DNA from 2 places in the Ottowia sp. SB7-C50 genome. Region 2 is predicted to be linked to the other one. Evidence: predicted binding sites of a transcription regulator. Region 2 holds the regulator's gene; the other holds the start of a gene.

What was found. Region 2 encodes FNR, which switches genes on or off when oxygen is low (the NO sensors DNR and NnrR bind a similar motif). Its sites were predicted from a motif close to TTGATNNNNATCAA; they were not measured.
Region 1: the regulator FNR is predicted to act here: its motif matches at 3,112-3,125, upstream of R0D99_RS07330 (hemerythrin domain-containing protein).

What each region holds. Positions count from the first base shown of each region.
Region 1 is NZ_CP136995.1:1,532,453-1,538,245, forward strand. It holds gene R0D99_RS07320 (pitrilysin family protein) at 1-584, shown strand, start outside; gene R0D99_RS07325 (pitrilysin family protein) at 791-2,197, shown strand; gene R0D99_RS07330 (hemerythrin domain-containing protein) at 2,474-3,019, opposite strand; gene rsmD (16S rRNA (guanine(966)-N(2))-methyltransferase RsmD) at 3,241-3,846, shown strand; gene coaD (pantetheine-phosphate adenylyltransferase) at 4,016-4,516, shown strand; gene R0D99_RS07345 (ferredoxin--NADP reductase) at 4,612-5,385, opposite strand; partial or broken gene recJ (single-stranded-DNA-specific exonuclease RecJ) at 5,455-5,793, opposite strand, start outside.
Region 2 is NZ_CP136995.1:1,680,043-1,685,835, reverse strand. It holds gene R0D99_RS08055 (sulfite exporter TauE/SafE family protein) at 1-30, opposite strand, end outside; gene hemN (oxygen-independent coproporphyrinogen III oxidase) at 123-1,505, opposite strand; gene fnr (fumarate/nitrate reduction transcriptional regulator Fnr) at 1,696-2,415, shown strand; gene R0D99_RS08040 (DUF1178 family protein) at 2,470-2,943, opposite strand; gene R0D99_RS08035 (NUDIX hydrolase) at 2,948-3,538, opposite strand; gene R0D99_RS08030 (DUF2818 family protein) at 3,535-3,843, opposite strand; gene nuoN (NADH-quinone oxidoreductase subunit NuoN) at 3,846-5,333, opposite strand; gene R0D99_RS08020 (NADH-quinone oxidoreductase subunit M) at 5,345-5,793, opposite strand, start outside.

The DNA.
Region 1 (5,793 bases), 150 kb from region 2:
TCAACTTCCGCGTGCCGAAGATGACCTCGCTAGACCCATCGCCCGACAACGACGACGCGCTGGCCCTGACGGTGCTGTCGGCCGTGCTCGACGGCTACGGCGGCGCCCGGTTGGACCGCGCGCTGACACAAGGGCCGGACCGCGTGGCCGATTCGGCCGGCGCTGGCAACGGCCTGCTCGGGCGCGGCCCACAGTTGTTCAGCCTGACTGGCGTGCCCGCTGCCGGCAAGACCGCGGCCCAGGTCGAAGCGGCCTTGCGCGCGCAGGTGGCGCGTGTGGCCAAAGAGGGCGTGAGCGAGGCCGAGCTGAACCGCGTAAAGACGCAATGGGTGGCCAGCGAGGTCTACAAGCGCGACTCGGTCATGGGCCAGGCGCAGGAGCTGGGCCACTACTGGATCCAGGGCCTGCCGCTCGACGCCGATGAACGCCTGATGGCGCGCCTGCGCGGCGTGACGGCGGCGCAGGTGCAGGCGGTGGCGCAAAAGTATTTCGGCGACGAGCAGCTCACCGTCGCCACACTGCTGCCGCAGCCGCGCGACCCGAATGCCAAGCCGCGCGCGGCGCCGGCGGGGGCGCGGCATTGAATGCCTCTGGCTCCCTCGCCCCTGCGGGGAGAGGGTGGGGGTGAGGGGGGGCGGCGTCGCCCTCACCCCAATCCTCTCCCGCGCGTGGGAGAGGGAGAAATACCTGAAAACCGATGAAAACTATCAAAAAAATAGCTGCTTGCGCTGACCAGAAAAGGGCTGCAGCCCAAATTGATTCAAAAATGGCGGGCGCGGCCTTGGCCGCGATGCGGCGCATCGCGCGTGACCGACGTCCCATCGCGGGCAAGCCCGCTCCTACCAAAACGATAGCTGCTTGGGCTTGTCTGACAAGCGCAGGCGCCCTTTTTGCCGCTTCAACCGCCTTCGCCGCCATCCCCATCCAGCACTGGACACAACCCAGCGGCGCGCAGGTCTATCTGGTCGAAAGCATGGCCATCCCCATGCTCGACGTGCAGGCCGACTTCGACGCCGGCAGCCGGCGCGACCCGGCCGACAAGGCAGGCCTGGCCAGCGTCACCGCGCTGATGGCCGGCAAGGGCGTGGCCGCGCGCGATGGCCAGCCGGCGCTGGACGAAAACCAGCTGGGCGAAGCCTGGGCCGATCTGGGCGCGTCGTTCGGCGGCAGCGCGGGCGACGACCGCATGAGCTTTCAACTGCGCACGCTGACCGAACCCGATCTGCTGCAAAAGTCGGTGCAGCTGGCCGCGCGCGAGCTGGGCGATCCGGCCTGGCCCGACGACGTGTGGCAGCGCGAGCGCCAGCGCATCTCGGCGTCGATCAAGGAAGCGCGCACGCGCCCCGGCACCATCGCCGGGCTGGCGTTCCAGAAAGGCGTGTACGGCGAGCACCCGTATGGCTTTGAGACCACGCCCGAATCGCTGGCGCGCATCGCCACGGCCGACATGCGCGCGCGCTACGCCGACTTCATCCGCCCGTGCCGCGCCAAGGTCAGCCTGGTTGGCGCCGTAACCCGCGCGCAGGCCGACCAGATCGTGACGCAGCTGCTCAGCCGCTTGCCCCAAGGCTCCACCTGCGGGCCGCTGCCGCCGGTGGCCGAGGTGGCGCCTTTGCCGGCGCCGAAAGACGAGCGCATCCCCTTTGAATCGGCGCAGGCCCACGTGCTCATCGGCCAGCCGGGCTACAAGCGCAGCGACCCGGATTTCTTTGCGCTGCTGGTCGGCAACCACATCCTGGGCGGCGGCGGCTTCACCTCGCGCCTGACCACGCAGGTGCGCGAAAAGCGCGGTTTGAGCTACAGCGTGTACAGCTACTTCGCCCCCGGCCTGCACGCCGGCGCCTTCACCGCCGGCCTGCAGACCCGGCCCGATCAGGCGGCCGACGCATTGGCGGTGTCGCAGCAGGTGATTGCCGACTTCGTCCAAAACGGCCCGACGCCCGATGAACTGAAGGCCGCCAAGGACAACCTCATCGGCGGCTTTCCGCTGCGCCTGGACGGCAACCGCAAGCTGCTCGACAACGTGGCCAACATCGCCTGGAACAACCTGCCGCTCGACTACTTGGAGCACTGGACCGAGCGGGTGAAAGCCGTCACCGCCGACCAGATCAAGACCGCCTTCCAGCGCGTGCTGCAACCTGAGAAGATGGTGACGGTGGTGCTCGGCGGCGCCGCGCCAAAATCACAAGTCAAATAGGCCGCCAGCGCAAGCTCGACAAGCGCAAGCAGCTCTTAAATCAGGAGCAATGCACCGCGCAGGCGGGCACCCCCCACCGTATTCAAAAGGCCGCGGAGCAGGCCATGCTGGGGAGCCGCGGAGCGGGCTTGGCCCGGCCGCTGGCGCCGTCCCCCTTGGGGGAAGCCGCGTCAGCGGCACAGGGGGAAGACTCATTCTGGCGCCGCGGAGCGGGCTTTGCCCGGCCGCTGGTGCCGTCCCCCCTTGGGGGAAGCGACGCAGCGGCACAGGGGGCGCCTAAATATGCGCCAGAAAGCCAGGCTGGTGCCGCATGTGCAGCGACAGCCCCAGCGCGGCCATGTGGTTGCCGTTGCGGCCCAGGATGCGCTCTGACAGCGGCAGGAATTCCAGCTCTTCCCAGCGCGCGTGCGCCTTGTATTGATCGACCAGGCGGCGCACCGCGTCGCCGTCCACCTCGGCCGGCTGGCCTTTGGCGAGTTTCTTCAGCTGCGGCTCCAGCGCATTCCATTGCGCCTCGATGTCGCGGTGCTCGCGCGTCAGCGCGTCGGTCATCTGCTGCACCTGGTCGCGCTCCTCGCCCGGCGTGGCGGCGGCCAGCACGGCGGTGAACAGCTCGCGCTCTTCCTCGTCATGGTGCGCAAAGGCGGCGGTGCGGAAGAACTGGACGATGTCCTCGGCGACGGCACGCGCGCGCTGCGCCGGGGCCAGCAGGGCCGGCAGTTCGCCAAAGCTGTCCAGGTGCTGAAGGATGCCGGCGTGGCATTGCGAAAAATTGTTCAGCGGGGCGTCGGTGTCGACGGGCGGGTTGGGCGATGGGGTCATGGCGGGCTCCGGTCCGGGGTGTCCACAAGCTGCAAAGGGTACTGCAACGCGGCCCCCGGTGGTGTTGCCGCGCGCCGCCACGCAGACGATTCTTGATGCAGGTCAGCCTGGCACCTGGCCCCTGCTGCGCCACGCCGCACGCGCAGGCATCCCGCCGCCGGGCGCGCTGGACGTCGCCACGATGAAATATCCGGGCAGGCGGGCGCGGCGACAATCGCGCCATGCCTCGCCGACCCGCCACGCCTGCCGACCGCCGCACCGCCCATGCGCCGCACGAAGTGCGCATCATCGGCGGCCAGTGGCGCCGCACCAAGCTGCCCGTGATCGACAAGCCCGGCCTGCGCCCCACGCCCGACCGCGTGCGCGAGACGCTGTTCAACTGGCTGGGGCAGGACCTGACCGGCTGGCGCGTGGTGGATGCCTTTGCCGGCACCGGCGCGCTGGGTCTGGAAGCGGCGTCGCGCGGCGCGGCCGAGGTGCTGCTGGTGGAACAGGACCCGGCCCTGGTCGCCGCGCTGCGCACGCTGAAGGCGCGCTTGAAAGCCGATGCCGTGCGCGTGCAGCGCGGCGATGGCGTGGCGGCGCTGGGCGCGCTCGCACCGGGTGGCATCGATCTGGTGCTGATCGACCCGCCGTTCGACGCCGCGGCGCTGTTCGCCCCCGCGCTGGCCGCCGCCGCGCGCGCGCTGCAGCCGCAGGGCTTCGTCTACCTGGAAGCACCCGCCGCGTGGAACGATGCGGCGCTGGCCGACGCCGGCCTGGCCGTGCACCGCCACCTCCAGGCCGGCGCCGTTCACGCGCATCTGCTGTGGCGTTGCGCGGGTTGATGCGAAAGTCACCGCTTGAGGCTGTACCTCCATCGTCAGTCCCGCGAAGGCGGGAAGCCAGAAGCGTTGCGCACGGGTGCTGCTGGTGGATGCATGGATTCCCGCCTTCGCGGGAATGACGGTATTTCGGCACGGCAATAATGTTCGCCAACGCAGGAGACCACGCCCCATGAGCCGCCACGTCATCGCCGTCTACCCCGGCACCTTCGATCCCATCACGCTTGGCCACGAAGACATCGTGCGCCGCGCGGCCGGGTTGTTCGATGAAGTCATCATCGCCGTGGCGATGGCGCACCACAAGAAGACGCTGTTTACGCTGGACGAACGGCTGGAACTGGCGCGCGACGCCGCCAGCCGCTACGACAACGTGAGCGTGGCCCCGTTTGACGGACTGGTGCGCGACTTCGTGGTGGCGCGCGGCGGCAAGGCCATGGTGCGCGGCGTGCGCGGCGTGACCGACTTCGACTACGAAGCGCAACTGGCCGGCATGAACCGCAACCTGGCGCCGGACGTGGAAACCATCTTCCTCACCCCCGCGGCCACGCTGCAGTCGGTCAGCAGCACGCTGATCCGCGAGATTTCGCAACTGGGCGGCGACGTGGCGCCGTATGTGGCGCCGCTGGTGCTGCAGCGCCTGATGGAGAAGAAGCGCGCGCGTCAGGCCGTTTGAAGCGACTTGGGGTCGGCGCCCATTTGCTATCTAAAAGATAGCTACATGTGCTAATCTGGACTGCGCTGGAGGCATGTTTCTTTGCCGCCGCGCGTTCACTGCTCCACAAACGCCCGTTCCACCACAAAGTCGCCCGGCGTGGTGGTGTTGCCTTCGTTGAATCCGCGCGTTTCCAGCACGTGCTTGATGGACTTGAGCATCTCGGGGCTGCCGCACAGCATCACGCGGTCGACCTGCGGGTCGATCTGTGGCACACCCAGGTCGCGCGCCATCTGGCCGCTTTCGATCAGGTCGGGAATGCGGCCCTGCGTGGGGAAGGGCTCGCGCGTCACTGTGGGGTAGTACTTGAGCTGCTGGGTCACCATCTCGCCCAGGAATTCGTGCTTCGGCAGTTCCTGCGTGATGTAGTCGCGGTAGGCCAGTTCAGACACCAGGCGGCAGCCGTGCACCAGGATCACTTCCTCGAACTTCTCGTAGGTGTCGGGGTCGCGGATGATGCTCATGAACGGCGCCAGGCCCGTGCCGGTGCCGAACAGGTACAGCCGCTTGCCCGGCAGCAGGTAGTCGATCAGCAGCGTGCCGGTGGGCTTGTGGCCAACGATGACGCTGTCGCCCGGCTGGATGTGCTGCAGCCGGCTGGTCAGCGGGCCGTCCTGCACCTTGATGCTGAGGAATTCCAGCGTTTCCTGGTAATTGGGGCTGACGATGGAATACGCGCGCAGCAGCGGCTTGCCGTTGACGCGCAGGCCGATCATGGTGAAGTGGCCGTTCGAAAAGCGCAGGCTGGTCGAGCGCGTCGTGGTGAAGCTGAACAGGCGGTCCGTCCAGTGGTGGACGGTGAGGACTTTTTCTTCGTCGAAGGCGGCCATGGAACTTGCGCGGGCGATGAGGGAAACCCCGTATTGTCGCATCCACGCTTAGACGCATTCAGCATGAGCTTATGCCGCCACGCCTTCCACCATGAGCCGCACGCGCCGCACGCCCTGCCATTCGTCGGCCTCCAGCCGGAAGGCCAGGCGCGCGCGCGCGGGCAGCGGGTCGGTGCGGCCGAACCAGATGCCATCGACCGGCTGGCCCTGGTGGCGCAGCTTCAGCGCCAGGTGCTTTTCGCCCACCAGGCGCTGGCTGACCACCTCGACCTCTTCGCTGAACACCGGCGGCGCAAAGCCCTGACCCCAGACTTCGCGGTGCAGCGTGTCGACCATGTCCGCGCGGCGGTATTCCGGCGGCAGCGGGCCGTCGGTCTCCAGCTTGCGCGTCAGCGTGGCGGCGTCCAG
Region 2 (5,793 bases):
AAGGGCGGTCACGGCAAGAGAAGCTTGCATGCAGTCAGTGGATACGCAAAACCAGAGGCGAGCCGACAAAGGCTCGCCGTCATTCTGTCATCGAAGCCTTGCCCCTGTGGCGCGGCGCGACATCAGATGATCTTGGAGAAGCGGGCGCGCGTGCGGTCGGCCTGCAGGTACTTGTCGAACATCATGGCCACGCCGCGCACGAAGAACCAGCCCAGGGCCGTGACCTGGATGCCGGTATCGCTCAGCTTGACCAGGCCCTGGTCCTCCATGGCGCGCAAGGCTTCCAGCTCAGCAGCGAAGTAATCGCGGAAGTCGATGAGGTGCGCCAGCTCGATCGACTCGAACAACACCTCGCCCTGGCACATCAACGCCATGATGACGGCGCGGCGAAGCAGGTCGTCGCGCGACACCGCCAAGCCACGCACCACCGGCAGATGCCCGTGGTCGAGCAGGTCCTGGTATTCCTCCAGCGACTTGGCGTTCTGGCTGTAGGTGGCCCCCACCTTGCCGATGGCGGACACGCCCAGGCCGATCAGGTCGCAATCCGGCTGCGTGCTGTAGCCCTGGAAGTTGCGGTGCAGCCGCCCCTGCCGCTTGGCGACCGCCAGCGCGTCGTTGGGCAGGGCGAAGTGGTCCATGCCGATGTAGTCGTAGCCGGCCGCTTCAAAGGCGGCCAGCGCGCGCGCCAGCATGGCGACCTTGTTGGCCGCACCCGGCAGGTCGATGGCGATGATGCGGCGCTGCGGCTTGAAGCGCTCCGGCAGGTGTGCATAGGCGTAGAGCGCGATGCGGTCCGGCCGCAGTTCGCTCACCTGCGCCAGCGTGCGCTCGAACGACTCCGGCGTCTGCTTGGGCAGCCCGTAGATCAGGTCGGCGTTGATCGATTCAAAGCCGATGCGGCGCGCCGCATCGACCAGCGCGAACACCTTGTCGGCCGGCTGGATGCGGTGCACGGCCTTCTGGACCAGCGGGTCAAAATCCTGCACACCCAGGCTAAGGCGGTTGAAACCCAGTCGCGCCAGCGTTTCAAGGCGTGCCTCGTCCACGGTGCGCGGGTCCACCTCGATGGAGTATTCACCGCCCGGCACCAGGCTGAAGTTGCGGCGCAGCATGGACATCAGCTCGCGCAGTTCATCGTCGCTGAAAAAGGTGGGCGTGCCGCCGCCCAGGTGCAACTGGCTGACGGGCAGGCCCGCACCCAGGTGTTGCACGTGCAGGTCCACCTCCTTGCTCAGATAGCGCAGATAAGGTGCGCTGCGCTCATGGTGCTTGGTGATGATCTTGTTGCACGCGCAGTAGTAGCACAGCGATTCACAAAACGGGATGTGCACGTACAGCGACAACGGCAACGCCAGCGCCGCGGGGCCGGCGCGGCGCTGGTCCAGCGCCTGCACATAGTCTGCCTCGCCAAAAGCCTCGACGAACCGGTCTGCCGTCGGATACGAGGTGTAGCGCGGGCCGGGAACGTCGAACTTGGTCAGCAGTCCGGTGGTGATGGCGGTCATCGCTTTTTTCCTTTGAACCTGACCCCGAACTTTCGCCGTGTCGAGCGGCTGGCGCCTTGACAATGATCAAGGTATCCGAGCGGATTCGTCGGGTTTTTGCGTTGAATCAAGGCTTTGGGGTGCAACGACCGCATGGCCTAAAATGGGCTTGCTTGACGATGCTCAAGATCCACCTTGCCCACGTGCCCGCATGACGCCGCAAACCATCAAAGTCGCCTGCTCCAACTGCAACCTGCGCGAGCTATGCATGCCGATGGGTCTGTCGGGCGACGACCTGGGCAAGCTGGACGACCTGGTCGCCACGCGGCGCAAGATCAAGCGGGGATCGCCGCTGTTCTCCAACGGCGATACTTTCAATGCGCTGTATGCCATTCGCACGGGCTTCTTCAAGACCTGCATCGCCACCGAGGACGGCCGCGATCAGGTGACAGGCTTCCAGATGGCCGGAGAAATCATCGGCCTCGACGGCATCGTGGGCGACCGACATACGTGCGATGCCGTGGCGCTGGAAGACGCCGAAGTCTGCGTCATGCCGTACGACCGCATCGAGGAGTTGTCGCGCCAGGTGCCGGCCCTGCAGACGCATGTACACAAGATCATGAGCCGCGAGATCGTGCGTGAGCACGGGGTGATGCTGCTGCTGGGCAGCATGCGCGCCGAAGAGCGCCTGGCCGCCTTCCTGCTGAACCTGGTTCAGCGGCTGCATGCGCGCGGGTTTTCCCAGAGCGAACTGGTGCTGCGGATGACCCGCGAAGAAATCGGCAGCTACCTGGGGCTGAAGCTCGAAACCGTGAGCCGCACGTTCTCGAAGTTTGCCGAGGAAGGCATCGTCGAAGTGAAGCAGCGCCACGTGCGCATTGTGGATACGGAAGCGCTGCGCGCCATCGTCAACGCGCCGGCGTGCGCCTGAGCGACTGCCATCACACCGCCCCTGCCGTCCTCGCAGGGCGACCAAGACCAAGAGTTACTGAAGCGTGTCCTTGAAGCCGGGCGGCAAAGGCAGCGGCAGCACGACAATGCCTTCGTCCAGCAATTCTTCCGTCTGCTCGATGGAGGCCTGGCCCCGAATCCCCCGCTCCGCCGCTTCGCCGTAGTGCATGCGGCGCGCCTCTTCGGCAAAGCGTTCGCCCACGTCCTCGGTAGACGCCACCACGCGACGCACCATTTGCAGCCAGGCGGCCTGCATCGCCGCAGCTGGCATGACCGCTGCCGTGGAACGTTCGGTCGGTACTGCGGACGGGGGAGCCGACGGTGTGGCCGGCGCGGTCGTCGAGCCCAGGTTAAGCCGGGGCGCGCTGGGCAGCTTCACGACCTGGCTGTCGCCGCACATCGGGCACGCCAGCAACTGCCGCGTGAGCTGGTCCTGAAAGTCGTCCTCGGACGAAAACCAGCCCTCGAAAGCATGGCCGTGCGTGCATTGAAGGTCGAGCACTTTCATGGCGTCAGTCGGGCACCGCTGCCTGCCAATCCAGCTTCCAGGCGCCGCTTTGCACGTTCTGCAGCCAGAGCGCCCCAATAAGCGTCTTGGCGTCGGTGACCTGGCCATCGCGACACCAGGCAATCAATTCGTGGACGGGCAAGGTGAACACATCGAGAAACTCGCCCTCGTCCAGACGGCGTTCGCCCGCTTGCAAGTCGCGGGCAAACCAGATCTCGATGAATTCGGTCGAGTAGGACACTACGGGATGCAGCACGCCGGCACGCGCCCATTCACGGGCGGTGTACCCGGTTTCTTCACGCAGCTCGCGCTGGGCGCAGCGGAGCGTGGTTTCGCCGGCATCGAGCTTGCCGGCGGGAAACTCCACCATCACCTGCTGCACAGGGTAGCGATACTGCCGCTCCAGCACCAATTCGGTCGAACCCGTGGCCGTCTGCAGCAACGGCACGATCATCACCGCGCCGGGGTGAACAACGTATTCGCGCTGTGCCGTTGTGCCATCGGGCAGTCTGACTTGATCGCAGAAGGCGTGGAGAAAGTGCCCTTTGAGGACTTCGCGCCCGTCGACGCGAACCTCGGCCAGATGGTCGCTCATCGGCCGCCCCGGCGCACCAGATAGCGATAGACGAAGCCCGGAAACGCCAGCGTCAGGAACATGGCGCCGGTGACGGCGTAGAACTCCCAGCCTTGCGACTGGTTCTGCCCCACCGCGCGCTCCATCGCCATGCCGATACCGATGACGACCGCATACCAGAACAGCAATTCAGCGAGCCGCCAGGCCAGGTTCTTGACCGGTGCCTTGAGCGGCACCACGGTCAACAGGCGTTGGTTGACGAACGGCAGGTTGGCGGCAACGAATGCCAGCAGAATGAGCAGCCAGATCGAAACCGATTGACTCATTCTCAGGTGGCCAGCATCTGCACGATGGCCTTGGCGCACAGCGCCATCAATCCGCCAGGCAGGATGCCCAGAATCAGCAGCAACGCGCCGTTGGCCGTGAGCACGGCACGCATGTCCATCGGCGCATCGAGGGCGGCGTCGGACACCGGATCGTCAAAGTACATGACCTTGATGACGCGCAGGTAGTAGAACGCGCCGATCAAGGACATCATGACGGCGAACACGGCCAGCCCGATGTAGGCGCCCTGCCCCGTGCTGACCAGTGCCTGCAGCACCGACAGCTTGGCCTGGAAACCCACCAAGGGCGGCAGCCCTGCCATCGAGAACAGGCAAATCGCCATGATGCCGGCGTACAGCGGGCTGCGGCTGTTGAGTCCGGCGAAGTCAGCGATCTCCTCGCTCTCATGCCCCTCGCGCGACAGCAGCAGGATGACGCCGAAACCCGCCAGCGTGGTCAGTACGTAGGTCACGACGTAGAACATGGCCGAGCTGTACGCATTGGCCGCAGCCAGCGCGTTGCCATTGACCACACCCGCCATCAGACCCAGCAGCACGAAGCCCATGTGGGAGATTGTCGAATACGCCAGCATGCGCTTGATGTTGGTTTGCGCAATGGCCGCCAGGTTACCGATGAGCAGCGACGCGATGGCCAGCAGGCCCAGCATCTGCTGCCAGTCGAAGGCGAGCGGCAACAGGCCTTCGACCAGCAGGCGGATCGCCATGGCAAACGCCGCCAGTTTGGGCGCCGCGCCGATCATCAGCGTGACCGCCGTGGGTGCGCCTTGATACACGTCGGGAATCCACATGTGGAAAGGCACGGCACCGAACTTGAACGCCACGCCAGCTACGACGAACACCAGTCCGAACACCAGCACGGTGTGCCGGATCTGCCCGGAAGATACGGCCTTGAACAGTCCGCCAATGTCCAGCGTGCCGGTGGCGCCGTAGAGCATGGACAGGCCGTACAGCAGGAAGCCCGACGCCATGGCTCCCAGCACGAAGTACTTCATGGCGGCCTCGACCGACACGGCATGGTCACGGCGCAGTGCGACCATCGCGTAGCTGGCCAGCGTCAGGCATTCGAGGCCGAGATACAGCAGGAGCAGGTTGTTGGCCGCGATCATCACGAACGCGCCCAGCAAGGACAGCAGGCCCAGCACATACCATTCGCCGCCGCGCAGCATGCCGCGCTCGGTCACATATCTACGTCCATAGATGAACGTGACCAGCATCGCCAAGGCCGAGAAGCATTTAAGCCAGTTGGCCATGGGGTCGCTCACCACCAGGCCGTCGAACCCGTAGATGGTCTGCCCACCCGCCGCATACATGCCCGTCAGGCCGGCCACGCCCAGCAGCGTGAGAAGCGCCAGCACATAGGCCGAGGTGCGCCTCGGACTGTGGTCAAGGAGGTCAATGAGCGCGATCACGCACGCCATGACCAGCAACACGATTTCCGGATAGATGGCCACCCAACTGAATCTGTCAATCATCTCCAAAGTCCTCAATTCAGCTTGGATACCGCCACCTGCTTAATCAGGTTGGCCACCGAGGCGTCCATCACGTCGGTGATGGGCTTGGGATACAGGCCCATCCACAGCACGGCAATCGCCAGCAGCGCCAGCATCAGGAATTCGCGCCCATTGATGTCGGTGAGCTTGCGCACGTCGTCATTGACCATCGGGCCCAGGTACACGCGCTTGAACATCCACAGCGTGTAGGCGGCGCCCGAAATCAAGGCCGTGGCGGCCGCGACACCGATCCAGAAGTTGGCCTTGACGGCGCCCAGAATCACCATCCATTCGCCCACGAAGCCCGCGGTGCCCGGCAACCCGCAGTTGGCCATGGCAAACAGCAGCGCGAAGGCCGTGAAGCGCGGCATGGTGTTCACTACCCCGCCGTAGCTGGCAATCTCCCGCGAGTGCACGCGGTCGTACAGCACGCCGATGCAAA